DNA from 3 places in the Marinobacter qingdaonensis genome. Region 3 is predicted to be linked to each of the others. Evidence: predicted binding sites of a transcription regulator. Region 3 holds the regulator's gene; each other region holds the start of a gene.
The links. The regulator LexA, encoded in region 3, represses DNA repair genes until DNA is damaged. The targets are predictions, from matches to a motif close to CTGTNTNNNNANACAG.
Positions count from the first base shown of each region.

Region 1: the regulator LexA is predicted to act here: its motif matches at 7,336-7,351, upstream of imuA (translesion DNA synthesis-associated protein ImuA).
Region 2: the regulator LexA is predicted to act here: its motif matches at 7,571-7,586, upstream of recA (recombinase RecA).

Region 1 covers NZ_JAYDCJ010000003.1:2,997,919-3,007,916, forward strand. Annotated here, with positions in the region: gene osmF (glycine betaine ABC transporter substrate-binding protein OsmF) at 1-289, opposite strand, end outside; gene U5822_RS16970 (VOC family protein) at 428-796, opposite strand; gene U5822_RS16975 (hypothetical protein) at 904-1,548, opposite strand; gene U5822_RS16980 (substrate-binding periplasmic protein) at 1,686-2,477, opposite strand; gene U5822_RS16985 (GFA family protein) at 2,746-3,177, opposite strand; gene U5822_RS16990 (DUF2834 domain-containing protein) at 3,244-3,570, opposite strand; gene U5822_RS16995 (4a-hydroxytetrahydrobiopterin dehydratase) at 3,793-4,140, opposite strand; gene U5822_RS17000 (TRAP transporter large permease) at 4,234-5,538, opposite strand; gene U5822_RS17005 (TRAP transporter small permease) at 5,528-6,022, opposite strand; gene U5822_RS17010 (DctP family TRAP transporter solute-binding subunit) at 6,088-7,092, opposite strand; gene imuA (translesion DNA synthesis-associated protein ImuA) at 7,370-8,059, shown strand; gene U5822_RS17020 (Y-family DNA polymerase) at 8,066-9,481, shown strand; gene U5822_RS17025 (error-prone DNA polymerase) at 9,481-9,998, shown strand, end outside.
Region 2 covers NZ_JAYDCJ010000001.1:161,911-171,908, forward strand. Annotated here, with positions in the region: gene U5822_RS00695 (MaoC family dehydratase) at 1-524, shown strand, start outside; gene U5822_RS00700 (ATP-binding response regulator) at 578-2,167, opposite strand; gene fixJ (response regulator FixJ) at 2,213-2,839, opposite strand; gene U5822_RS00710 (Lon protease family protein) at 2,879-5,287, opposite strand; gene U5822_RS00715 (PilZ domain-containing protein) at 5,548-5,925, shown strand; gene U5822_RS00720 (flavodoxin family protein) at 5,941-6,411, opposite strand; gene recA (recombinase RecA) at 6,438-7,481, opposite strand; gene U5822_RS00730 (CinA family protein) at 7,670-8,170, opposite strand; gene mutS (DNA mismatch repair protein MutS) at 8,253-9,998, shown strand, end outside.
Region 3 covers NZ_JAYDCJ010000003.1:2,040,315-2,050,312, forward strand. Annotated here, with positions in the region: gene U5822_RS12560 (translocation/assembly module TamB domain-containing protein) at 1-2,112, shown strand, start outside; gene U5822_RS12565 (SIMPL domain-containing protein) at 2,115-2,798, opposite strand; gene U5822_RS12570 (gamma-glutamyl-gamma-aminobutyrate hydrolase family protein) at 2,795-3,559, opposite strand; gene U5822_RS12575 (amidoligase family protein) at 3,552-4,553, opposite strand; gene lexA (transcriptional repressor LexA) at 4,768-5,379, shown strand; gene U5822_RS12585 (cell division inhibitor SulA) at 5,421-5,912, shown strand; gene U5822_RS12590 (hypothetical protein) at 5,959-6,219, opposite strand; gene U5822_RS12595 (DUF6586 family protein) at 6,270-6,758, opposite strand; gene U5822_RS12600 (DUF1329 domain-containing protein) at 6,977-8,335, shown strand; gene fliT (flagellar protein FliT) at 8,389-8,718, shown strand; gene U5822_RS12610 (sigma-54 dependent transcriptional regulator) at 8,789-9,998, shown strand, end outside.

The sequences.
Region 1 (9,998 bases), 960 kb from region 3:
CGGCCTGGTCGTGGAAGAAAGCGGCATTGCCGGTGTACTCGGGATAGAGATCGATTTCGCCCGCTTTGATGGCGTTGCGAACGATGTTGGTCGCGCCCAGCTGCAACCGGTTCTCCACCGGAATGCCCGCCTGCTCCAGCGACTGCAGGATCATCTGGCCCAGAACCGCACCCTCGGTATCGATCTTGGACGAGACCACCACCGGGTCAGCGGCGAAAGTCTGCCCGGCAAGCAGCGTGAGGGAGAGCGTCACGGCGTGACGAAAACGGGAGAATAGGGGCACGGCCAGTCCTCTTGGTCGGTGAGCGTTCTTGGGGGGGTTGCCGGCAACAATTTCAGTCATTGCCGCCAGTTAGCTTAAGTCTATGACACACAACGTCAATGGCAAGGCCGGATTGCCCGCCGCAGGCACTAGGCTTGCCGGGTTTCAGGTGCCCTCCCCCGACGACACCAGGTGGATGATGTTGGACGGGCTGGCGATCCAGAACGCCTTAATGGACTCCGGCAACGGCTCGATCTCATCGCACCGGGAACAGCCCTGCTGCCGGAAATAGGCCGATGCCTGGTCAATATCACTGGCAATGACTTCCAGCCAGATCTCGGCCTGACTCAAACCGGCGACCCGATCGAGCCAGAGCACCTTGTCGCCGAATTCAAACCTGGGCGTGTCGTCAGCGTTGCTGCCGGTCAGCTCCCTGAACCTGAGCACCTCCCGGTAAAAGCGCACCGTGCTCTCGTATTCGTGGGCGGGAATTTTCATCGCGATGTTACGGCCGGGCTGAAAGTCTGCGCTCATGGCGTGCGTTCTCCTCAATGCCGGTAGCCGCTGGGCCTGGGGGTTAAAGTCGGGCGGCCATTCCTGACTCGATTAAATGAATGTAGAACATTCGGTGTTGGTAGCGCTTAGGACAGCGATTGCATAGGAGCATTTTCACCGCCCGCATCCACGTAACAAATCGCCTGACTGACCAGTTGATTCCAGAAAACGGACCAATACCCACTGAGTAACAGCGCAGGAGCAATAAAGACCGCAAGAAATACTGAAATAAAGAGTGAATCTGGCGCGATACCAGATTTGAGCTGAAAAACGCTGGCAAGAGGAATTGCCACAAAAACGATAAGGGAGGTGCGCTTAACGAAGGTGTACTTTACGGACTGAGCCAGGGTCAGTTCTCTATCAAATATCGCCTTCACCACAGCGGCCAGGAAATACAGCACGAAGGAAACACTCGCAACGATCGAGAGTGCGGCCTGCAGGCCGCTCACGTCGTTTTCCCCTCTCTGGGCTTGGTGATTCCCAAAAACCAGGCTCCCACCGTCTTTCAAAGGCGCGAATACCTCCCCTCCCCACTCCACGAATAATGCCAAGATAGCGACAACGGCGTTTTGTGAAAACAAGGCGACAACGAACAAACCCAGAGCCATCCAGACAGCAGCGGTCAAGGCAGTCATGAAATAGCCGGTATAACCAATGAACTGCTTTAACACCCACCGCATCACCGTCGATTGCGGGACGCTGAATCCGAATTCGATACTTACATTAGACAAGAGTAACCCTCCTTGGTATCCAATACTTCTGCTGTTCGATAATGATTGTATCCCCAAGCTAGTGCATGGGATGAGGAACTAGAGCGCAAAAAACCGTATGTCCAATCCGTGGAAACGAAAGATTAAACCACTCGGAGTCATCGATAACTCTCAAGCAGAAGGTCGAGTTGTGACTGGAATTCGGGATCCCGCATGATCGCATCGACCTTATTGATCACCGTCTCGGCGGATGGAAGTTCGCGCGATACGCCAATATGAAAGGGGATCAGGGAATTCGGAACAAAATCAACCTTGCGAACTTTCAGCTTCTCCGAATAGCCAAGCTTTTGAGCGATGAATCGGGCGTCTTCGGCCGGCTGCACAAAAAAATCCCCGGCTTCCCGCAGCATAAGAAGATGCATCATCGTATTCACATCTCGGCCTGATACCGTCTCCAGAAAGTCGGGGATATTGTCCTCCTCCCATTTGGAGCCCTTCTCGACGATCACCGTCAGACTGGACAAGTCAGCGAAGCTGGTAGCCGATTCAATCACGCCTAGGTTGGGGTTGTCCGCCGAGTACACCAGATAGCCAAAGTCCTGGGTGAAGAGCGGCGATTTCGAAAAGAGGGCGTAGCCTTGTCGCTCTTTCGACGGATAGGTGAGAAAACCATCGGAGAGACCCAGCCGAACGTTGAACTGCGCCCTTGACCACGGCATCACTGCGTTTTCCGTGCTGTAGTCGGGGATAAAACTGAACGCCAGTTGCACCAGATCCGGGAGAAGCCCGACCGCCTTCGCGTCAAGCGAGAAACTGTACGGCGGTGATTTTTCGCTGAACGCGAAGGTCAGCTTGCTTTTCGCCAATACGAAACCCGGCGAAGCCAGGAGAACAATCAGTACTACGAGGCACCAGGGCACCACAAACCCATTCAAACGACGTTCAATCACCAAGGTTACCTCTGAGGAGCTTTGCGCTTGTCTGAACCCGTAATCATGGCGCCAAAGGGACAAGAGCCGCAAGCCTGCCAATCCCCAAGCCGGCCGCAATACAGCGCTATGAGGTGCCACGGCAGTTGTTTCCGGTAGAGGCTGCAGGCAGGAACGAACTGCAAGACCTTGTTAATTGCCGATGATCATACCTTTCCTTGGCATTTAACGCTGAGCGCACCAGCGGCCTGACAAGGCCGTCCGAGTGACGCGGCTTGTTATCACCGTCTCAGTCATACTCCGCATTCTGAGATAGATCGTCCGTAATCTCGAACCAGGGAGCCTTACTAGCAACGAATACGTGCCGCTCGGGTTTTACTCCTGGGTCTGTGTCGAGTGTTCCGAGTGGGAATCCATAGATATCCGGATTTGCATCGAATTTCGTGTAGAGGCTTGAACCGCAGTTCGAGCAAAAGCCCTTATGCTCACCCGGAGAGGATTCGTAGAATTTCATCAACTCCTGACCTTTGACGGTATGCCAGTCGGAGGACTTTACCTTTGCGCGGGTTCTGAACGCTGATGCGTGTAGCTTCCGGCACATTGAGCAGTGACAATTCAGCACATCGGTCAGTGGACCGTTGATTTCGTATTGGATGCCTCCGCAGAGACAACTGCCCGTTTGCTTCATTGATTCACTTCCTTGTCTGATAACGCCTGCCATTAGCGGCGCCCCGACGGGGGCGTCCGGTGGACGGCCGACAGGCCAGAAACAACCTTAAGCGGCCTTTTATATTTTGCTGGCTTCGGCTTCCGGTTCTTGCCCACCACGCAGCACCAAATAAAGCAGCGGCCCGGCCGACACAAACACCGCGGTCAGAACGAAGAACGGAATAAGATAACCCAGCCCCTTACCGCGGCGTTTGGCGTCCTGGTACATCCAGACGCAAGCCAGTGCGGCCAGAATGTAGAGATCGATGACAACCTGGGCGGTATCCGGACTCGACATGAGCTGGGCACCGAAGGCCAGCAGGGACTGCTCGGCGCCTGCCATAACCCAGAAAGTGAAACCCATGAAGAGACAGAGGACAACGAGGGGGAGCGTGGATATTCGCATGATCTTCCTTGATTAATGGTTGTTGAGCACGTGTACCTTCCAGTGCTTCCACCATAGCAGATCCGAAACCCGCGATCCTTGGGGCCTCCTGCGGTTTTGCGAACGGGTTCGTATCCTGCTCAGCTTTCCCAACACCTGGCCGGAATCCGCATCACATGAATAACGCCCACCCGCCGAATGGCGGGGCGAGCGTGGCGGAAGGCCGATTCCGCCACGCAGAGGTCACTTGGGCTCGGTGTAGGCCGCGTCGGTTTTCGCCGCCATTATGAAATCGTTCTGGTGCAGGCCGCCAATGGCGTGGGTCCACCAGCGCACGGTAACTTTGCCGTACTCCAGCAAGATGGCCGGATGATGGTCTTCCGAGTCAGCCAACTCGCCCACCTTGTTGGTAAAGGCCAGCGCTCCGGTGAAATTCTTGAACCGGAACACCTTGAGCAGCTGTTCCTCGCCATCGATCTCATCAATGGCCCAGTCGGGCACTTCCTTTAACAGCGTTTTCTTGTCGGCCTCGGTGACTTTTGGCGCGTCTTTGCGGCACGCCTGGCAGTGCTGTTGGGTTAGCTCACTCATGACCAACCTCCCTGGTTGATGGCTTGTATTACTAGCGTGGGTCGCACCGGGGGCTTTATCAACCCTGCCCCCGGTTTTATCCCCGCTGCAGCCTTACCACTGCCCCACAACAAACCCGAGCTGCTCCGGAAGCCACAGGGCGATCCCCGGCAACAGCATTACCAGCAACAGGCTTACGGCCATGGCCGCAATGAACACCATGGCCCAACCCAGGGTGTGCTCCAGCCGGATATTGGCGATGCGGGTGGTCACCATCAGGTTGACGGCCACCGGCGGGGTGAACTGACCAATGGCGATGTTCATGGCCAGCAGTATGCCGAACCACACCGGGTTCCAGCCGAAATGGGTCATCAGCGGCAGCACGATGGGGATCAGGATGAGGTAGATCGACACCGCATCCAGCAGCATGCCGGCAATCAGCACCAGCACCATGACCAGCCCCAGCAACACCCAGCCATTGCTGGACAGGGACAACAGCGCCTCGGCCAGATGCTGGAAGGTGCCGAGGGTGGTGCCGGCCCAGGCGAAAATGCCGGCCAGGGCGATGATCAGCATGACCACCCCAGAGGTCACGGCGGCGTCGGTGATCAGGCTGAACAGGTTGCGGAGGCTCAGGTTGCGGTACACCAGGCAGCCCACGATGATGCCGTAGGTTACGGCGACCACGGCGGCCTCGGTCGGGGTGAACAGCCCGGATCTCAGGCCACCGAGGATGATGACCGGGGCGAACAGCGCCGGCAGCGCGGCCTTGAAACTGGGCCAGAATGGCGGCCGCTCAGATTCCTCCGGGTCTTCCCAGCGGTACTTGCGCGCCAGGAACAGGGCTGGTACCAGCAGCGACAGCCCCGCCAGGATGCCCGGGAACACGCCGGCGGCGAACAATGCCCGCAGGTCCACACCGGGCACTACGATGGAGTACAGGATCAGCGCGATGGAGGGTGGAATCAGGATGGCCGTGGACGACGACGCCGCAATCAGCGTGGCGGAAAACGGCTGGGGGTAACCGGCCTTGCGCATGCTCGGCAGCATGACCATGGCCACGGCGGCGGCGTCGGCCGGCCCGGAGCCACTCATGCCGCCCATGATCAGGCACACCAGTACCGCTACCACGGTCAGCCCGCCGTGGCGGGGACCAATGATGGCCTGGGCAAAGCGCACCAGGCTCGCGGCCACCCCGGCCCGCTCGAAGATCAGGCCGGTGAGGATGAACAGGGGAATCGCAATCAGCGGGTATTTGGCCACGCTGTTGTAGGTGTTGGTCCCCAGGGTGGCCAGCATGTCCGGCGACAACCCGGCCAGAATACCCACCACGCCCCCCAGACCAAGGGCGATGGCCACCGGCACCCCCAGCAGCAGGGCCAGCAGAAAGGTGCCAATCAGCAGCAGATCAGGACTCATGGATGACCTCCGGATCCACCTTGCCGCGCAGGCGGTCTATCAGGTTCTGGGTCATCCGGATGATGATGGCCAGCGACAGCACCGGCAGCCAGATCACGTAGATCCAATTCGGGAGCCCCAGCCCCGGCGACAGGGATTCCCACTGGTACTCCTCGAGCGCAAATTTGCTGCCGTACCACACGGTAATGCCAAGTACCGTCACCCCGGCCAGCCACTGCAGCACGTACACCACCTTCTTGAGGCGCGGTGGCAGCACGTGCTCAATCAACTCGATGCGGATGTGCTGGTTGTGGCGGGCCGCCACCGCCGCACCGGCGAAGGTCAGCACCACCAGCAAAAACACAGAGTATTCTTCGGTGAAGGCGAATGAAGCATCCGTGGCATAGCGGACCACGACGTTACCCAGGCTGATGACACAGATGCCGGTCAAAGCCAGGGTGGCCAGCCAGGCGTCGGGCCTGAACTTCGGGGGGCGAGCAGACATGAGAACTCCGGAGTGGATGGCAGCACCCGCCCGTGGACGGGTGCTTTTGGGGGCAACGCCCGAGGTTAGCGGTTGGCGACGGCCTCCTGGGCCTGCTCCACGAGATCCTCACCGATACGGTCGGTCCATTTTTCGTACACGGGGCGGGTGGCTTCTACGAAGGCCGCGTGCTGCTCCGGCGTCAGCTCCACCACCTGCACGCCGCGTGCCTTGATCGCCTCAAGGGTGGCTTCCAGTTCGCCCCGGGATTTTTCAATTTCCCACTGGCCGGCATCGATGGCCGCCTGTTTGAGCAGGGCCTGATCCTCGGGGTTGAACTGGCTCCAGACCCGGTTGCTCACCGCAAACACCAGGGGGTCGGCCATGTAATGCCACAGGGTCAGGTGGGTCTGGCCAACCTGGTCGATACGGGCAACGTCGAACACCGAGATCGGGTTCTCCTGGCCATCGACCGCACCGGTGGTCAGGGCGGGCTTGGCGTCGGCCCAGCTCATCTGGGTCGGGTTGGCCCCCAGGGTGGTGAAAGTGTCCTGGAACAGCGGCGAACCCACCACGCGGATTTTCAGGCCCTCCACATCGTCGGGACCGGTGATCTTGCGCTTGGAGTTGGACAGCTCGCGAAAGCCGTTCTCGCCCCACGCCAGCGGCGTCACGCCCCGCTTTTTGATGGCGGCAAAGATGGTCTCACCGGCCTCGCCCTGGGTAATGGCGTCGATGGCCTCGTAATCCGGCATCAGGAACGGCAGGGAAAACAGATTCAGTTCCGGGACCTGGGGCGACCAGTTGATGGTGGAGCCCACGGCCATGTCGATCAGCCCTGAACGCATGGCGGAGAACTCCTTGGTCTGGTCACCGGACACCAGCTGGGAGTTGCTGTAGATCTTCATGTTGATGCGTCCGTCTGAACGCTCCCGCACCAGTTCCACCCACTTATCGGCGGCCTGCCCCCAGGGAAAAGCAGATGGCAGCACGGTGGATACAGTGTATTCGTCTTTGTATTGGGCCGTGGCCGCAGCACTGAACAGGAGCGTGGCGGCGGTAGTGGCCAGGAGAATTCGACGCTTCAACATAGGTTGGTCCTTCTTATGGTTATGGTATTCCGCAGGTGGTTCTGAGGCTCATTAACACTCAGCAACAGCAGGCGATTATAGAGGGGAGATTCAACGAGACGCAAAGATAAAACGTCCCGCTTTGATTGTGGAACTGGATTTTACCCCGCAGGGATTCAGGCCGGCTCCCGGTCATAATCCGCCCTCTTCCATGCCATGTGGTAGCAGACATTCATGCCTTGAAATTCGACCGCTTTCAGAATACTGTATATTTAAACAGTATTTTGAGATCTTACCCATGAGCGAGCTTCTGAACACGCTGATGCAGGATGCCCGTGTCTGGCAGGGGCACAAGCACCGGCGCACCACGCAACCGGCGGAACCCACCGGCTATCAGGTGCTGGATAATCAGCTTGGCGGCATTGGCTGGCCCCGGAGGGCGCTGAGTGAATGCCTGCTGGATACCCCCGGCATCGGCGAACTGCACCTGCTGCTGCCGTTGATGCAGCGGCTGTCCCACAGTGGCAAAACGGTGTTCTGGCTGAACCCGCCGCACACGCCCTACGCCCCGGCCCTGGCCCGGGAAGGCGTAAACCTGGACCAGGTGGTGATGATCCACACCGACGAGGCCGGCGATTTCCTGTGGACCCTGGAAAACTGTCTGCGCTCGCCGGTCACCGGGCTGGTGATGGCCTGGCCGGGCAAGCTGGCGTCCCGGGATATCCGGCGCCTGCAATTGGCCGCCGAGGCCGGCAGCAACGTGTGCGTGCTGTTCCGTGAGCGCCGCTACGCCGAGCAGAATTCCCCGGCCGCCCTGCGCCTGGAGCTGGAGCCCGGCGCCAACCAGGAGCTGAAGATCAACATCGTCAAACGCCGGGGCAGCTGGCCAGGACAGCGCTGCGCCCTGGCTATGGCGCACCGGGCCGACCTGGGCTTCCGCGAGGCGCCCCGGGTGGTTCGGGGCCCCTGGCCCGCGTCCCACCGGTAAACGACAATGCTCTGGCTGTACCTGCACTTCACGCACCTGCTGCTGGACCACATTCGCCGCACCCGGGAAGACGCCGGCGCGCTGGTGATTGTCGAGCGCTCCGGGCAGAAGGTCATTCAGGCCTGCCCGGAGGCCCGGGACCAGGGCGTGCGCGCCGGCATGCGCCTTAAAACCGCGCTCAGCCTGGTGCCGGAGCTGGGAACGGTGCGGGCGGACCAGCAGCAGGAAGCGCGGATTCTGGAAGACCAGGCCCGCTGGCTGTACCGCTACGCCGCCCACATCGTGCTGGTACCACCGAACGGTCTGATGGCCGAGATTGGCAGCCTGCAACGGCTGTACGGCGGCCTGCCGGCGGTGTGGCAAACCGTGGAGCAGGCCCTGGACGAACGCCAGCTCACCGCCTGGCCCGGCATTGGCCACACCCCCCTGGCGGCCCGACTGATTGCCCGCAGCGGCAAGGGCGAATGCACTGCTGACAAAGGCCATATCCAGCGCACCCTGGACCAGATGCCGTTGCTGGCGGCGGAGTTTGATGCCCGCACCTGCACCCGGCTGCAGCGGCTCGGGCTGAGCAACCTCGGTGAGGTATTCAACCTGCCGCCGGTGGAACTGGCGCGCCGGCTGTCGCCGGAAACCCTGGCCCGGATCCAGAAAATCCAGGGCACCCGGCCCGACCCCCAGGCCCCGTGGCAGCCACCGCACCACTTTCGCCAGCAGGCGGACTTTGTTCAGGAGATCGAACAGTCTCAGGGGCTGTTGTTTCCGCTGCAGCGCATTCTGTCGGAACTGGAGGAAGACCTGTGCTGGCGCCAGCAGGAAACCGACAGCCTGCTGCTGATCCTGAGGCACCGGCACGAGGAACCCACCCGGCTGCGCATCCGCACCTCCGGGCCGGAGCATCGGGCCGAGGCGTTTCTGAACCTGATTCGCCTGCGTTTCGAGCAGCAGCCACTGCGGGCGCCGGTGATCGCCCTGCTGCTGTCGGTGAAGCGCTTTCTCGGACGTGAAGCCGATACCGGCCAGGACCTGCTGGGTGAATCCCAGGACCTGAACGAAGCCTGGCACACCCTGATGAGCCGGTTGCAGGCCCGGCTCGGCGATCAGGCCCTTAAACAGCTCTCGCCCCAGGCCGACCACCGCCCGGAACGGGCCTGGAGCGCCTCCGACGTTCAGCGCAAAACCCGGCCATCGGTTGATACCGGCCAGTTGCCGCGCCGCCCGCTGTGGCTACTACAGGGACCGCAGCCACTCACGGAAACCCCGGCGGCCTGGTTTGCCGGGCCCGAACGCATCAGTGGCGGCTGGTGGGATGGCCAGCGGGTGCACCGGGATTACTACATCGCCCAGCTCCACAACGGCCAGTTGGCCTGGGTGTTCCGGGATGTGCGCGACGGCTGGTTCGTGCACGGGTGGTTTGGCTGATGAGCGGGCTGATCTACGCGGAGCTGGTCTGCCTGAGCAACTTCACCTTCCTGACCGGCGCCTCCCACTCCCACGAGCTGGCCGAACGGGCCGCCGAACTGGGCTATGCTGCCCTGGCGATCACCGACGACTGCTCGGTGGCCGGCATCCCCCGGGCCTGGGCCGCCCTGAAGGACAGCCCGGTGAAACTGATCACCGGCAGCCGGTTCGAGCTGGACGACGCCCCGCCCGGTGCCAGCAACCCCCGGTTCGTGTTGCTGGCCCGCACCCGCAAGGGCTATGGCCAGCTGTGCCAGTTGATCACCACCGGCCGGCGGCGGGCGGAGAAAGGCCAGTACCAGCTGTTCTACCGGGACGTGGAAACCCACCCCCTGGACGACTGCCTGTGCCTGTGGCTGCCGCCGGCCACCACCGAGGCCGACGCCGACCAGGCCCTGGCCTGTGGCGAGTGGCTGCAACGGCTGTTTGAACCCAGGCTGTGGATTGCTGCCGCCCGCACCCTGGAATCCGGCGAGGA
Region 2 (9,998 bases), on a different contig from region 3:
TGCGTCTGGGGGCTCAGGAGCGTACCAGTCGCGGCATTGAGTTTGACCTGATCACCGAAGCCTACGCCTCGGGCCGGCTGGTTTGGGAGGAATCCAGCGTGAACCTGTTCCGGCAGCCCGCCCCGAACGAGGGTGCCAATAAGGGCAAGTCGGCACCGCCGAAGCTCGAGCGCTACCCCAACACCCTGGACGTGAGTGCACCGGAAGCCATCGGCCGCCAGTACGCCGCCGTGTCCGGGGACCGCAACCCGATCCACATGCACGCCCTCAGCGCCAAGGCCTTCGGTTTTCCGAGGGCGATTGCCCACGGCATGTGGAGTAAGGCGCGGGTGCTGGCGCTGCTGCAACAGCAGCCCGACTGGCAAGCCGGACCAGTGCGGGTGAGCTGCCAGTTCAAGAAACCCCTGTTCCTGCCGGGCACGGCGCAGCTGAACTGGCAGACCGGGACGTCCGGCTGGGATTATCAGTTGCTCAACGCGAAAGGCGATGCGCCTCACCTGAGCGGGCGTATCGATTGGCTGTAACGGATTGGACCCGGTGCGAGGACCGAAGCCGGAGTGAGCGCCTGAGGGAGTCCTCAGGCGTGCTCGGCATCGGGATTGGCGTCCGGACTGCAGGGTGCGCCGGTGGCGCCGGCGACCGGCAAAGTGAAGTAGAAACAGGCGCCGGCACCGTCCGGGCGCTCGAAGCCGATATCCCCGCCCTGGGCCTGAATCAGTGACCGACAGGTGGCGAGCCCGATTCCCATACCCTCGTCCTTGGTGGTGTAGAACGGCAGGAACAGCTTGTCCTCGGCGTCGTCCGGCAGCCCCACGCCATGGTCGCGGACCTGGATCCGGACACAGCTGGTGCCAAGCACCTCGGCGCTGACCTCCACCGGCGTGGACGCATTGGCACTGCGGGTGGCTTCCAGGGCGTTGCGGATGAGGTTGAGAGCAACCTGCTGCACCTGGATCGGGTCGGCCATGACCTCCGGCAGCGAATCGGGAACCGACAGGTCAATGCCGCCCTCGTTGTTGCGCATGTCCACTTCCGCAAACTGCCGGGTGTCCTCCAACAAGGTGGGCACGGAAATGATTTCCTTGCCGGTCGCCGGCTTCTTCATGAACCGGCGGATCCGGCGAATGATCTCACTGGCCCGGTGCGACTGGGCCTCGATCTTGTCCAGGGTTTCGGCCAGCAGGCCGAGATCCGGCGACTCCTTGCCCATCATCCGCTTGGACACCCGGGCATAATTGGTGATCGCGGTCAGCGGCTGATTGACCTCGTGGGCAAAGCCCGCGGCCATCTCGCCCATGGTAGTCAGTCGTGAGGCGTGGGCCAACTGGTCCCGCTGCTCCTGAACCAGTTCCCTGGCCTCTTCCAACGCGGCCTCGTTCTCCAGTTCGGCGGTGATGTCCCGGAACACCACCACGGCACCGTGCAATTCACCTTCGTCCAGCTTGGGGGTCGAGCGGTACTCGGCCGGGAACCCGGTGCCATCCAGCCGCCGCATCCGGATGTTGCGCTGGTTTTCGGCCACCCCCTGGCGACAGGTGCCCTGGACCGGCAGGCCGTCCCGATTGTCCTGGCAGGTGGCAAAATGGGTCTCGAAGAAATTTCGGCCAATCAGCTCCTCAACCGGGCTGCACATCACCAGCGCTGCGGCCGGGTTGGCAAACTCGATGACACCGTGCTCGTCGAGGCCGTAAATGCCCTCGCTGATGGAGTTGAGAATGCGGGTCTGGTCGCCCTGCAGCTCGCGGTTGCGGGCCTGGAGTTCGCGCTCCAGGCGAATCACGCGGGCATGGGTCTTTACCCGGGCAATCACTTCCTGGGACTGGAACGGCTTGGAGATGTAATCGGCACCGCCCAGGGCAAACCCTTTCACCTTGGCTTGCAGATCATCCAGGGCGGAGAGGAACACCACGGCACAGTCGGCCGTCGCCGGGTCGGCCTTGAGGCGCTGACACACCTCATAGCCGTCCATTTCCGGCATCATGATGTCCAGAAGGATGACTTCAGGCTGGTGGCGGTGGGCCAGGTCCAGGGCCTTCTCACCTTCGTTGGCGATGAGCAGGCGATAACCTTTGTCTTTCAGGGTCTCGTAGAGGACTTTCAGGTTCTGCGGATTGTCATCCACGAGCAGAACCGTGACCTCCGAGTTCTCACTGACAACTTCAGTCATAAAAAGGGAGCCGGTTGCTATGATCCGGGTATGATGCCGGCCGGATCAACGGGCGTCGATACGGTCCTTTACGGACAAGACCATACGCACCAGGTGCGCCAGGGAATGGGTCCCCATTTTGTGCATTACCCGGGACCGGTGGATCTCCACCGTACGCTGACTGATCTCCAGCTCGATCGCGATCACCTTGTTGGCCTGGCCGGCGATCATCCGGTCCATGATCTCGTGTTCGCGCGGGGTCAGGCTCTTCACCCGACGGATGATTTCCTGCTTCTCATCCAGGGACTTGCGTTGTTCCAGGTCCTGGGCCAGGGCCGCTTCAATCTTCTCCAGCAGAGCCTCTTCGCGGTAAGGCTTCTGGATGAAGTCCACGGCGCCCTCTTTCATGGCGTCCACCGCCATGGGAACGTCGCCGTGACCGGTGACGAAGATGATGGGCAGGATCGAGTGCTTCTCGTTCAGCTTCTTCTGCAGCTCCATGCCATCCATGCCTGGCATGCGGATATCCAGCACGATACACCCGGCCATCTGGTCGGAGTAGTCCTTCAGGAAGCTGGTGGCGCTCTCATAGGTCTTTACCGGCTTGCCGTCGGATTTCAGCAGCAGCTCCAGTGAATCACGAACCGCTTCATCGTCTTCAACTACGTAAACGGTCTGCTGGATATCAGTCATCGGTGTGTTCTCTCCTGTCCGCTTTCTTATGGTGTCCGGTCAGTGGATTGACGGATCCTTATGGTCGTCCCGAGCGTTTTCCTGCCGCTCGTGTTCGCGCATTTGCTCAAGCCGTTGCTGGATAATGCCAAAAACGCTCTGCTTCGGGTACCTGCCCTTGTCGTCGGCCTTGCCCGCCGGCTTACCCAGCAGCAGGGTCACCGCCTCTTCCAGCTGGCTCACGGCGTAGACCGCAAACTGGCCATCGCGCGCGGCCTGGACCACTTCGCTGTCCAGCATCAGGTTCTGGACGTTGGTGCTGGGTACGATCACGCCCTGGGTGCCGGTCAAGCCACCCTTGAGCTGGCAGGTGGCAAAGAAGCCTTCCACTTTCTCGTTCACACCGCCGATCGGCTGCACTTCACCGAACTGGTTGACCGATCCGGTCACCGCCAGGTCCTGGCGGACCGGAATGCCCGACAGCGAGGAAATCAGGGCGCACAGCTCGGCCATGGAGGCGCTGTCGCCATCCACCTCGCCGTAATTCTGCTCGAACGTCAGGCTGGCTGACAGGTGCATGGGATCGGTCACCGCAAAGTGCGAGGCCAGCCAGGAGCTGAGGATCATCACCCCCTTGGAGTGGATGTTGCCGCCCAGCTTGGCGTCCCGCTCGATATCCATGACCGCACCATCCCCATAGTAGCAGGTTGCCGTCACCCGGTTGGACAGGCCGAATTCAAAGCCTCCGGTCGACAGCACCGACAGGGCATTGACCTGACCGACGCAGGTGCCGCTGGTGGACACCAGGGTGGAACCGTCACGGATGGAGTCGTAGAACTGGTCGCGAATGCGGCTGCTGCGGTAGCGGGCACTTTCCAGCGCGCGCTCCACGTGCACGTCCTGGATCAGCTTGGCCTCGGCCTGTCGGGCCCAGAAGTCGGATTCCCGCAGCAGGTTGGCAATATCGGCGGCGTGCAGCGACAGCCGGTCCTGATGCTCGGCGATGCGGGCGCTGTATTCGATCACCCGGGCCACCGCCTTGTTGGTGCAATGCAGCAGTTTTTTCTCGCTGACCAGGCTGGCGATGAATTTGGCGTAGAGCAGCTGGCTGGCGTCGGAGCGGTACATCTCGTTCTCGAAGTCCGCGGTCACCCGGAACAGTTCGGAAAACTCCGAATCGTATTCCTGCAGCAGCATCCAGGTTTCGCGATCCCCGAACAGGACAATTTTCACGTCCAGCGGCACCGCTTCCGGCTCGATGGAGATCGCGCCGGACAGAGTCAGCTCCCGCTCCAGGGAATTGATCTGGATGGATTTGGAGCGCAAGGCGCGCTTGAGGCCGTCCCAGACGTAAGGCTGCTCCAGCACCTTGATGGCGTCCATCAGCAGGTAGCCACCGTTGGCGCGGTGCAGGCTGCCGGGGCGGATCAGGGAGAAGTCGGTGAACACCGTGCCCTTGTAAGTGACGTTCTCCACATAGCCGAACAGGTTGTGGTAGTTGGGGTTGTCCTCCACCACCACCGGCACCTCATTGGTCTTCTGGTGCACCAGCAGGTTCACCAGGTAGCGGCGGGGCATTTTCTTATCCAGGGACGCGTAGGCGATGGCCGCCTGCTCATCGTCGTCATCAAGGAAGATGTCCAGGTTCTCCACCAGGTCGGCCCGCACCGCCTCGAAAAACGCCACCACGTCCGGCAGCTCGGCGTACTTTTCCTTGAGCTCGTCGATCTGATGCCCGGTGATGCCTTCCAGGGTCTCCTTGTTCAGCGCCTGCTGCTTGTCGGCGTACTCCTGCTCCCAGTCCGCCAGCTTGCGCAGGGCCTGGCGCAGCTTTTTCTCGAGGCGATTGATGACGTCCTCGAACTTGTCGCGCTGAGCCTCCGTCAGGGCCTGGAAGGTTTCCGCCGTGTGCGGCTCTTCGCCGTTCATGGCCACCAGGCGGTAGCCACCCGGAGTCGACACGGTCAGGCTGACGTTTTTCCGCTTGGCCTGGGCCGCAACCTTCTCCAGCTCGTCTTCCTGCATCTTGCCGTATTCGTTCTTGAGCTGTTCGGAGCGTTCCAGGAAGCTGTCGCTGTCGAAGGTCTGCGGGATCACCTTGACCAGCCGGCTCATCAGCTTTTCCATGTCGTGCTTCAGGCCGGAGCCCTTGCCCGGCGGCAGCTTCAGCAACTTAGGAACCCGCGGCTCCTCGAAATTGGCCACGTAGCACCAGTCATGACTCTGCTGTTCGGTGTCCACATGATGCTCCAGGTACCGCAACATCATGGTGCGTTTGCCCAGACCGTCCCGGCCCACCGCGTAGACGTTGTAGCCGCTGTGGGGCATGGCAAGGGCAAAGCGCACGGCTTCCTGGGCCCGGTTCTGGCCAACGATTTCGGCCAGGGGCTCCAGTTGCCGGGTGGTTTTGAACGGCAGATCTTTCAGAACGCAGGCTTTGTAGAGCTGGTGCAGAGACAGTGACTTCAAGGGTCGGTCCTGTAACGGTTGTATCATTAGCCGGCCATTGTAGATTCTGCAGCCGCCCCTGTCGCGTGCCGGCCGAAGATTTCTGGTCAGGAACAGGCCCTTACGTGGCCCGCTGAAAGTGCCACCCAGTTCACAGTTTCACCAGTGTGTATTTTTCAGCCAGCGATCCGGGCACTAAACTTCCTGACCCGGCCGCCGTTCGGTGCGACGACCGGGACTGGAACCGTGATAAAGACAAGAAACGCTGTGGACGCACATCTATGACCAGTGATTCCATCGATCGCAGAATCAAAGATCGCTACCCCGCCTCTTGCCTTCAGGTGCAGCTCCGGGAACGGGGCTTTTTCGGTCGGGGCCGTCAGGCCATGGCGGTCACCTGCCTCGATTTGAACCGATACGGCATGGCCGTGCTCTGCCCGCGCCCGGTGGAGCCCGGCGCCCGCCTGTTCATGGACTTTACCGGCAAGTACATCAGTGAATCGCGGGTAGGCGCCCGGGTGGTGGAATGCCAGCCGTTCCAGACCGGCTATCGGGTCAGCGTGCAGTTCAGTTACTGCCGCGACAAAAACAGCTATTCCCGAACCGTGGACAACGCCCTGTCCCGCCTCGAAGGGTTTTACAACCGGTTCGCCAGCTAGCCGCCGGCACCGCGGTCAGATCAGCCCGGCATCCAGACTGGCCGCCAGATACAGGCCCAACTCCTGGCATTGCTGCTCGAAGTCCTCACGGTACTCCCCGCGACAGATCAGCGGCTCCTGAACCCGTTTCCAGCGCAGGCCGGTGGTGATGGTTTCGATGGCTCGGTGGGTCCCGGTGCCGTCGTGGCCGGCCCGGATGTAGTAGGCAAAAGGCAGCCCCTGGGTCTGCTCCAGGCAGGGGTAGTAACTGCGGTCAAAAAAATCCTTCAGCGCCCCGCTCATGTAGCCGAGATTTTCGGTGGTGCCGAGGATGATGGCGTCACAGGCCAGGATGTCATCAGGACCGGCATCGAGCGGGGCCTTGACGATGACCTCAACGTTGTCGATGTCGCTGTGGCGGGCGCCCTGCTCGACGGCGTCCCGGAGGGTGCGGGTATTCGGGGAAGGCGCGTGCGCCACGATCAGCAACCGCTTTGTGACGGCCATACGCCCTCCCCTGGGTGATCAGTCGATCAGAGCAATTCACCGTTGGCTTCGGCCGGCTCTTCCGCCTTTTCCTTTTTCTCCGGCTTCGGCATCAGCTTGTCACGGACCTTGGCTTCGATTTCGTTCGCCATGTCCAGGTTCTCTTCCAGGAACTTGCAGGCGTTGGCCTTGCCCTGGCCGATCTTGTCGCCGTTGTAGGCGTACCAGGCACCGGACTTGTCCACGAAGCCTTCCTTCACGCCCATGTCCAGCACCTCGGCCATGTGGTAAATGCCCTTGCCGTACATGATCTGGAACTCGGCCTGCTTGAACGGCGGCGACACCTTGTTCTTGACCACTTTCACCCGGGTTTCGTTACCGACCACTTCGTCACCGTCCTTGACGGCGCCGATGCGGCGGATGTCGAGACGCACGGACGAGTAGAACTTGAGGGCATTACCACCGGTGGTGGTCTCGGGGCTACCGAACATCACGCCAATCTTCATCCGGATCTGGTTGATGAACACCATCAGGCAGTTGGCGTGCTTGACGTTACCGGTCAGCTTCCGCAGGGCCTGGGACATCAGTCGCGCCTGCAGGCCCACATGGCTGTCACCCATCTCGCCCTCGATTTCCGCCTTCGGTGTCAGGGCGGCGACGGAGTCGACGATGATCACGTCGATGGCGTTGGAGCGCACCAGCATGTCGGCGATCTCCAGCGCCTGCTCACCGGTGTCCGGCTGGGACACCAGCAGCTCATCGACGTTGACGCCCAGTTTCTCGGCGTAGACCGGATCCAGCGCGTGCTCGGCGTCCACGAAGGCACAGGTTTTGCCCTGCTTCTGGGCTTCGGCAATCACCTGCAGGGTCAGCGTGGTTTTACCGGAACTTTCCGGGCCGTAGATCTCGACGATCCGGCCGTACGGCAGGCCGCCAATACCCAGTGCCACGTCCAGCCCCAGGGAGCCGGTGGAAACCGCAGGAATCGCTTCGCGGGGCTGATCGCCCATTTTCATCACGGCGCCCTTACCGAACTGCCGCTCAATCTGGCCCAATGCTGCGCTAAGTGCTTTCTTGCGGTTGTCTTCCATCAGTGCAAAACCCTCTGTCGCCATGGCGACATGCCCGGGCGGGCCATCGCCGAATAGTGGATCAGGAAAACCGGACAAACAGTGCTTTCCTGTATATTTGAACAGTATTAAAACATAACCCGTTGACCAGACCAACCCCTGTTTACCGAAACACCCCGGGAGCCCCGGCAGCGGCGGTTGTCAGCGGGTCAGGCCTGCTCCAGGAAGCCACGCACTCCTTGCAGGGCAAAGAGAACGGCCTGGCGGCGAACCTGGTCGCGATCGCCAGCAAAGTGCTGCTGCACCGCCTCGGTGGTGGCCGGGTCCCGGCCCCAGGCGAACCAGACGGTGCCCACCGGCTTGTCGTCACTGCCGCCACCGGGACCCGCAACGCCACTGATGGCCACGGCCACCTGGGCACCGGTCGCGGCCAGGGCACCGGCCACCATCTCCCGCACCACCGGTTCGCTCACCGCGCCGTGCTCATCCAGGGATTTGGCGGTCACCCCCAGCAATTCCCGCTTGGCGTCGTTGCTGTAGGTCACCAGCCCGCCCAGCACGTAAGCGGAGGAGCCGGCCCGATCGGTCAGGGCCTTGGCAACCCAGCCGCCGGTGCAGCTCTCGGCGGTGACAATCATACGGCCCTGCTGCTCGAGCAGTTCGCCCAGTCGCCCCGCCTCGGTGGCCAAATCCTGATCGCTGGCGCCCATCCTGTTCTCCTTCGTTTCATCGCGCGCATTATTTTCTTACAATTCACGCCTTCATCCAAAGCAAGGCAATCCGGACCGCTTCATGTCAGCAGCTCAGACCGATCTCTCCAAGCACACCCCGATGATGCAGCAATACCTCAAGATCAAGGGCCAGCATCCGAACGAGCTGGTGTTCTACCGCATGGGGGATTTTTACGAGCTGTTCTACGAGGATGCCAAGAAAGCCGCCGAGCTCATGGACATCACCCTGACCGCCCGCGGTCAGTCCGGCGGCAACCCGATTCCCATGGCGGGCATCCCCTTTCATTCTTCTGAAGGCTACATTGCCCGGCTGGTGCGCGCGGGTCAATCCATCGCCATCTGCGAGCAGATAGGCGATCCGGCCACCAGCAAGGGGCCGGTTGAACGCCAGGTGGTGCGCATCGTCACCCCCGGCACCCTGAGCGACGACGCCTACCTGGAAGACCGCCGCGACAACCTGCTGGTGGCCATCTACAGCCACCGGGAACAGTTCGGCTTTGCCTCCCTGGACATCTCCAGTGGCCGCTTTGCGGTCTCGGAACTGGAAAACCTGGAAGCCCTGCAGGGAGAGCTGCAACGCCTGCGCCCCGCCGAGATCCTGATCAGCGAAGATTTCCCCTACGAGGACGTGCTGGAGGGTCTGACCGGGATTCGCCGCCAGGGGCCCTGGCTGTTCGAATCGGACACCGCCCACCGGGTCATCACCCACCAGCTGCAGGTGCGCGATCTGACCGGCTTTGGCTGCGAGGATCTGACCCTGGCGATCTGCGCCGCCGGCTGCCTGCTGCAGTACGCCCGGGAAACCCAGCGCACGGCGCTGCCGCATATCCGCAAGCTGACCCGGGAACGTCGGGACGAGGCGGTGATTCTCGATGCCGCCAGTCGCCGTAACCTGGAAATCGACACTAACCTGATGGGCGGGCACCTGCACACCCTGGCCTGGGTCATGGACAAGACCGCCACCGCCATGGGCGGCCGGGAACTGCGGCGCTGGCTGAACCGGCCACTGCGGGATGTCGACGTGGTGTCCCAGCGCCAGCAGGCGGTGTCTGCCCTGCTGGACGGTTTCCATTACGAGCCGGTGCACGACCTGCTGAAAACCGTTGGCGACATCGAGCGGGTGCTGGCCCGGGTCGCCCTGCGCTCGGCCCGGCCGCGGGACCTGGCGCGTCTGCGCGACGCCTTCCAGGCCCTGCCCGACCTGCAGGAAACCCTGAAGCCGGTGAACTCGCACCACATCGTCAAACTGGCCACCACCATTGGCGAGTACCCGGAGCTGTCGGACCTGCTGGAGCGGGCCCTGATCGATAATCCGCCAGTGGTGATCCGCGACGGCGGGGTCATTCGCGAAGGCTTCGACGAGGAACTGGACGAACTGCGCAATATCAGCGAGAACGCCGGCCAGTACCTGCTCGATGTGGAAACCCGGGAAAAGGAACGCACCGGCATCAGCACCCTGAAGGTGGGCTACAACCGGGTGCATGGTTACTACATCGAAATCAGCCGGGCCCAGTCTGACCAGGCCCCGGCGGATTACATCCGGCGCCAGACCCTGAAAAACGCTGAGCGTTTCATCACCCCGGAACTGAAGGAATTCGAAGACAAGGCCCTGAGCGCCAAGAGCCGGGCCCTGGCCCGGGAAAAGGCGCTGTACGACCAGGTGCTGGAAACCGTGGCCGAGCAACTGGCGCCGCTGCAGGACGCCGCCCAGGCCCTGGCCGAGCTGGACGTGCTGAGCAATTTCGCCGAGCGCGCCACCTCCCTGCGCTTCTGCCCGCCGGAGTTCAGCGACACCCCGGGCTTCGAT
Region 3 (9,998 bases):
CGGCTGGACCTGCCGGCACCGGAGCAACTGCTGGCCGGATTGGCCGGTCAGGTTCAAGCCGAGGTATCGGTGGCCGGCACCCTGGATAATCCCACCGGTGACCTGAGCCTGCGGGCCCGGGATCTGGCCTGGCAGGATACCCTGGAACTGGGGGGGCTGGAGCTCGACGCGGCGCTGAAGCCGGGCTGGCGATTGTCGAGCCGCATCGACGCCTCCGCCATCGAGTCGGCGGGCCAGCAACTGGAGTCCCTGAGGCTCACCGGCTCCGGAACCCGGGAGCAGCACCGTGTCGAAATCCTGGCGGAGCACGCCGAGGCCGCCATGGCCCTGGTCTTTGCCGGCGGCTTCCAGGGTGCCGCCTGGGACGCTTGGCAGGGCGCACTGGCCCAAGGCCGGATTGAGGTGCCGCAGCAGAATCAGCGCTGGGATCTGCAGGCGCCCGCGTCGCTGGCCTATCAGCACGGCCCGGGCAAACTCACCTTCGGCGCCCATTGCTGGCAGTGGCAGCAAAGCAGCGTCTGCGCCGACGATCAGGTGCTGCTGCCGACCCCAAGCATCGCCTACCGCATCCGCAACGTGCCGACCTCGGCCCTGGATCCGGTGATGCCGGAACGCCTGCGCTGGCTCGGCAGCCTCAATGGCGACATCGATGTGACCATGGCCGACGGTGGCCCGCGGGGGCAGATCCGGGTCGACGCGGGCAGCGGTCAGTTCGAGGTGCAGGTCGAGGGCGACGAGTGGGAGACGCTGGCCTACGAGCGCTTCACCGTGGCCCTGGGCCTCAAGCCTGAGCAGGCGGATCTGGAGCTGCGGCTGGCTGGCCCCAGCCTTGGTGAACTGGCGGTCGACGTCGGCGTGGATCCGAGATCGTCCGAGCGCCGGATTCAGGGTCAGTTCAGCCTGGAACGGCTCGACATTGCCCTGGCCGGGATCTTTGCCGGCCTGGACGAGGTCGCCGGCCAGATCCAGGGGCGCGGTACCCTGTCCGGTCCGCTGTTGAAACCGGCGGTGGAGGGCGAGCTGTCGCTCACCGGCGGCCGCATCGTGGATCCACGCCTGCCCATCCCCGTGGAGGAAGTGGTCGCGACCCTGACGCTGAACGGCTATGCCGCCGACCTCAGCGGGCGGATCCAGAGCAGCGAGCGCGGCCAGACCCGCCTGGACGGCCGCGTGAGCTGGGAGGGCGCGCCGGAGGGCGAGATTGCGATCAAGGGCGAACGCGTGCCCTTCAGTCTGGAGCCATACGCCCAGCTGGAGTTGGCGCCGGACCTGGTCGTCGCCTTTGGTCAGGGCGATCTGAAGGTTACCGGCCAGTTGGCGGTGCCGCGCGGCAGCATCGAGATCAAGGGGCTGCCGCCCCAGGCCATTTCCGTGACTGAGGACGAGGTCATCGTGGGGGTGGAGCCGGAACAGCCGGTCATCCGCAGCATCAATATGGACGTCACGGTGGTGGTCGGTGAGGACGAGGTGAGTTTCGTCGCCTTCGGCGTGACCGGAAACCTCGAGGGCACCCTGCGCATTGGCAACGATATGGACACCCGCGGCACCCTGCAGCTGGTCGATGGCCAGTACGAGAAATTTGGTCAGGAACTGGAGCTGCGAACCGCCCGTATCCTGTTCGTCGGTAATCTGACCCAGCCCTATCTGGATATCGAGGCCATTCGCCGGGTGGACACGGTGGTTGCCGGTATCCGATTGAGCGGGCCGGTACAGGCGCCGGAGACCGAAATTTTCTCCAGCCCCGACATGCCCCAGACCGATGCGCTGTCGTACCTGGTGCTCGGTCGACCGCCGCAAAGCCAGGGCGATCAGGGCCAGATGAGTGGGGCGGCCATATCCCTCGGCCTGACCCAGGCCAACAAGGTGACCGGCAAACTGGGCGAGGAGATCGGCATCCAGCAGTTGATGCTGGAAACCGAAGGCAGCGGCGAGCAGACCTCGGTGGTCGCCAGCGGCTATCTGACCGATGAGCTGAGCGTGCGCTACGGGGTGGGGGTGTTCGAGCCTATCACGACGGTGGCGTTGCGCTACGACCTGACCCGCAACATCTACGTCGAGGCGGCCAGTGGCCTGGCCGCCTCGCTGGACATCTTCTACACCCGGGACTTCTAGGGTCAGTCCAGCTCGAAGGTGGCGTTGACGGTGGCGTGTACTTCCCGGACACCGACGCTGGAAACGGTGTCGGACCGGCCCTTGGCCTCTGCCATCATGACCGGCACGGGCCGAAAGCCGCCGTTGACGTTGATCGAGACCACATCGCCACAGGAGGACTGCAATTCCCGGGCAACAAACTCACAGCGGGCGCGCGCGTCGGCAATGGCCTTGGCCAGCGCCTGCTGCTCCAGTCCCGCCTCGTCTGAGTGGAAGAATTGGCCCGCGCCCAGGTGGTAGTTCATGCCGATCGTCTGCGCCTGCTCCAGCAAGGGGTTGAGCAGGGACAGATCACTGATTTCAAAACTGACCGTCTGTGATGCCACCGCCCGCTGGCGTGGCTCCTCGCCCCGTTCACTGCCCGGCAGGGTACGGGAGTAAAGGTTGACCATGGCGTCGGTGTAATCCTGCAACTGGGGCTGGTACTCGGCGATGCCCTCGCGCCACTGGTCCATCATCTCTGCCACCTGTTCGGTGGCCCGCTGGGGCAGTTCGTGCTCGGCGCTGGCGGTGAACTGCAGGCGCGCGCTGTCCGGCTGGTAGCGCACGCTGCCTTCGCCGCTCAGGGATACTTCGCCGGCGACGGCCAGGGCCGGGCCCAGGGTCATGGCCAGCAGCAGGCCAGACAGTGAAAGCGAACGGTTCATGGCGACTCCTCCTCTGAATGCGAATGGCGATCTGGCTCCGCGGGTTCCGGTTCCAGTCGGCTAAGCTTGAAGTCCAGGGCGGCCTGGACGAACTCCTTGAAGATCCGGCGGTGTCCGCCGTGGTAAAGCAGGTATTCCGGGTGCCATTGCACTCCCATCAACCACTGCTCGTGGGTGTTCTCGATCGCCTGCACGAACAGATCGTTATCCACCGCCACCACCCGCAGGTTATTGCCCAGGCGCTTGATGGCCTGGCTGTGGATGCGGTTGGCGCCAATGACGGCCGATTGCATCAGTCGGCCCAGCCGGCTGGTTTTCACCAGTCGCACCGTCTGCATGGGCAGGAGCAGGGGCCGGTGCCGGGTATTGACCCGAAGCGGGGTCACGTTCTGGCACAGGGAGCCACCGTGGAACACGTTGATGAACTGAGCGCCCCGACAGATGCCGAGCACCGGAATGCCGATGCGCTCGGCCTCCTGCAGGAGCCGGCGATCGGTGGCATCGCGTTTGCGGTCGTAACGGGCCGTCACCTGTGGCTGCTGGTCGTAGCATTCCGGGTGCACATGGGTACCTCCGGACAGCACCAGCCCGTCCAGCAGGGCGACATCGGTGCGGGAACCGGGACGAATGTAGTGGGTGCGGGCGCCGTGCATCCGTAGCCCCAGGCTGATCAGCCGATGGGCGGTGCTGCGACGGGCGGGCCCGCTGATGCCGATGGTTAGTCCGGGCAGCTCGTCGCCGGTTTCCGTTGCCTCAGACATACCCTTTGCTTTGCAGCCAGTCCGTGGTGGTTTCCAGCCAACTGTGGGTGAGGTTGTGCAGGTTCAGCTTGCTCCGTTCCCGGTACAGGCTGCGCAACTCGGCCAGCTGGTCGGCATCGGCCGCAATCCGCTCCAGGATCACCCAGTCGTTCCAGACACTGGCCAGGTCCCAGTCGTCGTTGTCGATGTCGCAGTCGGGCAGCCGGTAGTGCAGGGTCGGCCGGCTCTTGATCCGCGGGTCGTCGACGTGCTCGGCCAGCAGGTCCGCGTCCAGATGGGCGAACAGCGGCAGCAGGTCCAGGGCGCGATTGCGGGTCGGGTTGTACTTCAGGTAATCCCGCATCAACTGGGCCTGGTCCGGAGCGTAGTCGTCGTCCATCAGCAGGTCGACGTACCTGCTGCTCCAGGGTTCGATGTAGGTGGTGAATTTCCGGCTGATGTCGAGCTGGTGCCGGGATTTCAGCCAGTCGTACAGCGCAGCAAACGCCTGGAAATAGCGAACCAGGGTGGCTGGTTCCAGGTCCGGCAATTCCGGGTTCAGCTGCAGGCCGAAGGCGTAGTAGATCGCCTCGCGGCTGCCCAGTGCGCCGGCGTCGCGCAGCTTTTCCATCATCGCCTGGATTCGCGGCACGGCCGAGAAGGGCACCGGCGGACTGACAATTTCCAGAGGAACGATGCGCTCCGCGGCGGCATCAATGACTTCCATGGCCTGTCCACCCAATTCCCGGATCGATTCAGGCAGCCGATCGTCGGTCAGATCCAGATCCTTGATGGGGTCGGAATCCAGCTCGATGGTGAAGTCCCCGAGGTCGGTTGCCAGCCGGGACACGTAACGGGAGGTCAGCTCCGGTTCTGCCTCAAGGAAACGCGCCACCAGTTGCACCAGTTCGTCGTAACCGAGTCCCGATAACTCGATCTCGATGCCAACTCGGCGTTCCTTGCCCTCCGCAGTGTGGAGGTTGTCGGGCATGTTGCACTCGCTGGAATGACTCATAGAACTCCCTAACCGGTCGTTTCAGGTGGAATCACCATATCACAATCCTTGCAGGACATATGGTTACGCCGGTGACACAAAAATCCGGGGGCGAGGGTTTACACTGGATAAAACACTGTATATAGTCAGTTCACTGTATAAAAAAACAGGCCGGAGACTTCGCTTCGTATGCGACGGAGTGGGGCCTACCACGGAACCCAGATGGAGTAGCTCAATGAAGCTGACAGCAAGGCAAGCTCAGGTGCTGGACATCATCCGGCGGTATCTGGACGAAACCGGGTACCCGCCCACCCGCGCGGAGATCGCCGCTGAGCTCGGGTTTCGCTCGGCCAACGCCGCCGAAGAGCACTTGCGGGCCCTGGCGCGCAAGGGTGCCATTGAGATGGTGCCAGGCGCCAGCCGCGGAATCCGGCTGCCGGAAGCGGAAGAGGACCTGGGGCTTCCAGTCATCGGTCAGGTGGCGGCAGGCAGCCCGATCCTCGCCCAGGAACACATTGAGGATCACGTCACCCTGGCGCCTGAGTTCTTCTCGCCGTCCGCCGATTACCTGCTGCGGGTGCGTGGCATGAGTATGAAGGACATCGGCATTCTCGATGGCGATCTGCTGGCGGTGCACCGCACCCAAGATGTTCACAACGGTCAGGTGGTGGTTGCGCGAGTCGGTGAGGAAGAGGTGACGGTCAAGCGCTTCCGCAAGGAAGGCTCCAAGGTTTATCTGATTGCCGAGAACGACGAGTTCGCGCCGATCGAGGTGGATCTGACCGAGCAGCAACTCTTTATTGAAGGATTGGGGGTAGGGGTCATTCGGCGCTCGGATCTTCATTGATCGCGCGGGTGAGTCACGGACAGTCAGGGGGCAGGTGAATCATGGAACAAATGAGCTTCAATCAGAATCTGGCGTACCAGCAGAGTGCTTTGTCGCGGGCGGTGCCGGTGTCGGCCGGTGGTGAACGTCGATCCGTGATTCGTACCCGCCCGAAGCCGGCCCAGCGCGAACCGGCGGTCGCTGGCAACGTTACCGAGATCATTTTGCCGGAAGGGCAGGTGGAGAATTTTCAGTTGCTGCTGCCGATGCTGACCCAGCTCAATCAGGAAAAGCGCTGGCTGGCATGGATTGATCCGCCCCAGGCCCTGGTCAGTAAATGGCAGAAAATGCATGGCATTGTTGCCGGCGAATTGCTGGTGCTGCGTTCGACGCCGGATCACTCCGCCCAGGAGTTGGCCGAGCGCGCCTTGAGTGCCGGCACCTGTCACGCGGTGGTGATGTGGACCCGTAAGCTGGGTCGGCCCGCTTTCGACGCGTTGCAGCGGGCATCAGCGGCGGGCAACAGTCACGGTGTGATTCTGCGCCAGCGCTGAGCTGTTGGGGCGCCGCCGTCTGCCCACCCGGGCGCGGCGCCTTGCATCAGTGCAGGGTGTAGGAGGGGTGAGCGTCGGTCGCCTCGGGTTCCTCGTCTTCCAGTTCAATATCGTGAGCTACGTTACCCACGGCTTCGATACCGGCCGCGATCATCGCCTTGGCGACATTCATGTCGCGGTCTTCCATCATCTCCCGCGCTTCGTCGGAAAAGGAAATCTTCACAAGCGGCGCACTGTCGTCGTCGATGCGGCGCAGCGCGTAATCTCCGTTACTCAGTTGTACGATTTCAAAAAAAGATGGTGACATTCGTTAAACCTTTTCTGTGATTCGACCCGGGCTACCTGCGGCTTGCGCGGTTACCACTCGCTGTGCCGCTCTTCCAGGTCGTCGGCAAATTTCTTCATGGCGTCCAGCGTGGCTCGTAGGCCCGCGCTGGAGCGATCTGGCCCGGCGGCGGCTGACACCGCGATGATGTTGTCGGCGCTGACCGTCTTTTTGGTCGCTGGCGGGCGGCTCTGTACCGCCTCGAGTTGTTCCAGGTGGTTCCACCAGCTGCTGCCTTGCCTGGCCAGCTCCTGCAACAGCCCCAGCTCGCTGGCCTCGGTGCCGACCAGGTCCGCCAGCGCCTCCAGGTTGTCCGGCTCGCCGCTGCGATGCTGGTACAGGCGGGCGACCATCACGAGCAACAGGCGCCGGGCCCGCAGCAACAGCTCGGTGGCCCCCTGCAGTGCCGCCTCCTGCCTCAGGGCGCTGTGGGGGGCGTCAGCGGGCGTGCCAGAGTCGTCCAGCAGCGTCCGGGCCAGGAACAGTTTCTGTGAAACCAGTGAATGCCATTGTGAGGCCATAAGATACCTGTAAACAGCCGGTGGTCCGACCCACCGCAAAGTCAATCCGCCATCCTACCATTTCGACGGCGCAATTTCCTCCCCTCGCTCTGTCACCGTCTGTGTCACAAGAAAATACACATCATCACTTGAAACGGTCGTTTGAATTTGGCAAAAAGGCCGCCGGTTGCGCCAGGGCCAGCCAGACACACTGCATGATATTCGGGAGGAGAAAGGGAATGCGGAACCAGGTTATCGCAGGCGTTGCAGCAATCCTGTTCGGGGCTTCAGGGACGGCCGTATCGAAGGTCTCGCCAAAGCAGGCGGATCGGCTCGATGGGGAATTAACCCCGGTAGGCGCAGAGCGGGCCGGTAATCCGTCCGGTACCATTCCCGACTGGACCGGTGGGCTGAAGACACCACCCGAGGGTTGGCGCAAAGGCCAGGTGGAAATCAATCCCTTCCCGGAGGATGAGCCCCTGTTCGTGATTACCGGGGACAACTACACGCTGTATCGGGATCGGCTGTCTGACGGCCACCTAAGGATGTTGGAGCAGTACGGCGCGGATTTCTTCATGCCGGTGTATCAGACCCGCCGCACCGCGGCCTTCCCGGACCATGTTTACGACAAATCCCGTGACAACGCGGTGCAGTCCGAATTGCTGGATAACGGCAACGGCGTTCGCAACACGATCATGACCAGCCCGTTTCCGATTCCAAAGAACGGTCTGGAAGTCATCTGGAATCACATCCTGCGCTACCGCGGCAACGAGGTGGCGTTCCGCAGTGCCTCCGCCACGCCCCAGACCGATGGCGCCTTCAATCCGGTGGTCAATGACTACGAGTATTTCTTCGCCTACAGCAAGAAGGGGGCGGAACTGGAGGAGATCGACAACAAGATCTTCTACCTGAAAACCGACACCATCGCTCCGTCGTCGCTGGCCGGTACCATCACCCTGGTGCATGAAACCCTGGATCAGATTCGGTCGCCCCGGCTGGCCTGGCGCTACGACGCCGGCTCCCGTCGCCTGCGTCGATCGCCCAATCTGGCCTACGAAACCGATCTGCCGAACTCCTCCTCCCTGCGTTCGGTCGACCAGAAGGACATGTATAACGGCGCGCCCAACCAGTACGATTGGACTCTGAAGGGCAAGCGCGAGCTGTATGTGCCGTACAACGCCTACGCGTTGCACGCTGGCGACGTCACCGCCGACGACGTGATCCGCCCCCGTCACATCAATCAGGCCCTGGCACGCTACGAGCTGCACCGGGTCTGGGTGGTCGAGGCCAAGCGCCGCACGGGCATCGGCCACATCTACGATCGTCGGGTGTTCTACGTTGACGAGGACAGCTGGCAGATCCTGGCGTCCGAGGAGTACGACGAGGATGGCCAGCTTTGGCGGGTGTCCGAAGCCCACAACATCAGCTATTACAGTGTGCCGGTGTTCTGGACTACCATGGAAATGACGTACGATCTCAAGGCCGAACGCTATTATATCGATGGCCTGGATGACGGTTTCCCGGCGTATGATTTCAGCCCGGGGTTCCGTGGGTCCGACTTCACCGCGTCCGCGGCGCGGCGGGCCGCCCGTCGGTAATTGATGGGGCCGGTGGCCACAATTAATCACAGGAATCTGACAGGAGACCGGGCATGGCGGACAACCAGGCGCATCTGACTCACCTGGATCAACTGATGGCCCGCTTCGGGCGCGCACTGGCCGATCAGGACTGGGACGCACTGGCGAGTCGCAATGGCGAGGTCAGGCCGGCGGTCGAGCCGCTGATGCGCGCCATGGAGTCGGGTGAGCTGGACGCGAGCGAGGTGCGGACCCGCCTCGAGGAGCTGCAGCAACTGGTGGATGCGGCCAGTCAGGGCGCCAATCGGGCGCGCCAGGAAGCCCAGTCGGCGCTCAAGGGCGTGAACCAGAATCGTAATGCTGCCAAGGCCTATCAGAACATTTCCTCAAATCGTCCCAAATAGCGTCATAAAATTGACTCGAGCTTCCCGACAGTCTTAAATACCGCTCAAATCCACCGAGAGATTTTTGTGAATGTCCAATAACAATAAGGTGCTGGTGCTGAGTGACGACGAGTCAAGACGCCGGGACATGGTCACGATTCTTGAGTTTATCGGCGAAGAGCAGATCCTCCAGGCAGACGAAGCCGCGGCATTCCTCGCATCCGCGGATGATGGCGCCGCCGCCGAGCTGTCCGTGGCGGTGGTCAATGGCGAGGATGCCGGCGTCACTGACACGGTGGCCAGAATCTGCGCCCTGGCCCAGGGCGTGCCCATCCTGATGGTCGGCGATCCTGACCTGAAAGGCCTGGCCGGCGACGATGCCGCTCGGGTCATCGCCCGCATGGAGTGGCCGCTGAACTACACCAAGTTTGTGGATTCGCTGTATCGGGCGCAGATTTTCCGGGATCAGTTCGGTCGCTCCCAGCAGCGTGGCCAGCAGCGCAGTCTGCAGCTGTTCCGCAGCCTGGTGGGCACGTCCCGCAAGGTGCACCAGGTTCGCCAGCTCATGGAGCAGGTGGCCGACAAGGACGTCAGCGTACTCATTACCGGTGAGTCCGGTACCGGTAAGGAAGTGGTCGCCCGCAACCTGCACTACCATTCCGCCCGTCGCGACAAGCCGTTTGTACCGGTGAACTGCGGCGCCATCCCGGCGGAGCTGCTGGAAAGCGAGCTGTTCGGCCACGAGAAGGGCGCCTTCACCGGCGCCATCACCGCCCGTGTCGGCCGTTTCGAGATGGCCGAGGGTGGCACCCTGTTCCTGGATGAAATCGGCGACATGCCGCTCAACATGCAGGTCAAGATCCTGCGCGTCCTGCAGGAGCGCACCTTCGAGCGGGTCGGCAGCAATCGCACCCAGTCCGCCGATGTCCGCATCATCGCGGCGACCCACAAGAACCTGGAAGACATGATCGAAACCGGTGAATTCCGGGAAGATCTGTACTACCGCCTGAACGTGTTCCCGATTGAAATGCCGTCGCTGCGGGAGCGGGTGGAGGACATCCCGCTGCTGATCAACGAGCTGATCTCCCGAATGGAAAAGGAAAAACGCGGCTCCCTGCGGATGAATTCCGCGGCGATCATGAGTCTGTGCCGGCACAACTGGCCAGGCAACGTGCGCGAGCTCGCCAACCTGGTGGAGCGCCTGGCGATCATGCACCCTTACGGTGTGATCGGCGTGCAGGAGCTGCCCAAGAAATTCCGCTACGTCGACGACTACGACGAAAACCGGCCGGTGGAAGACT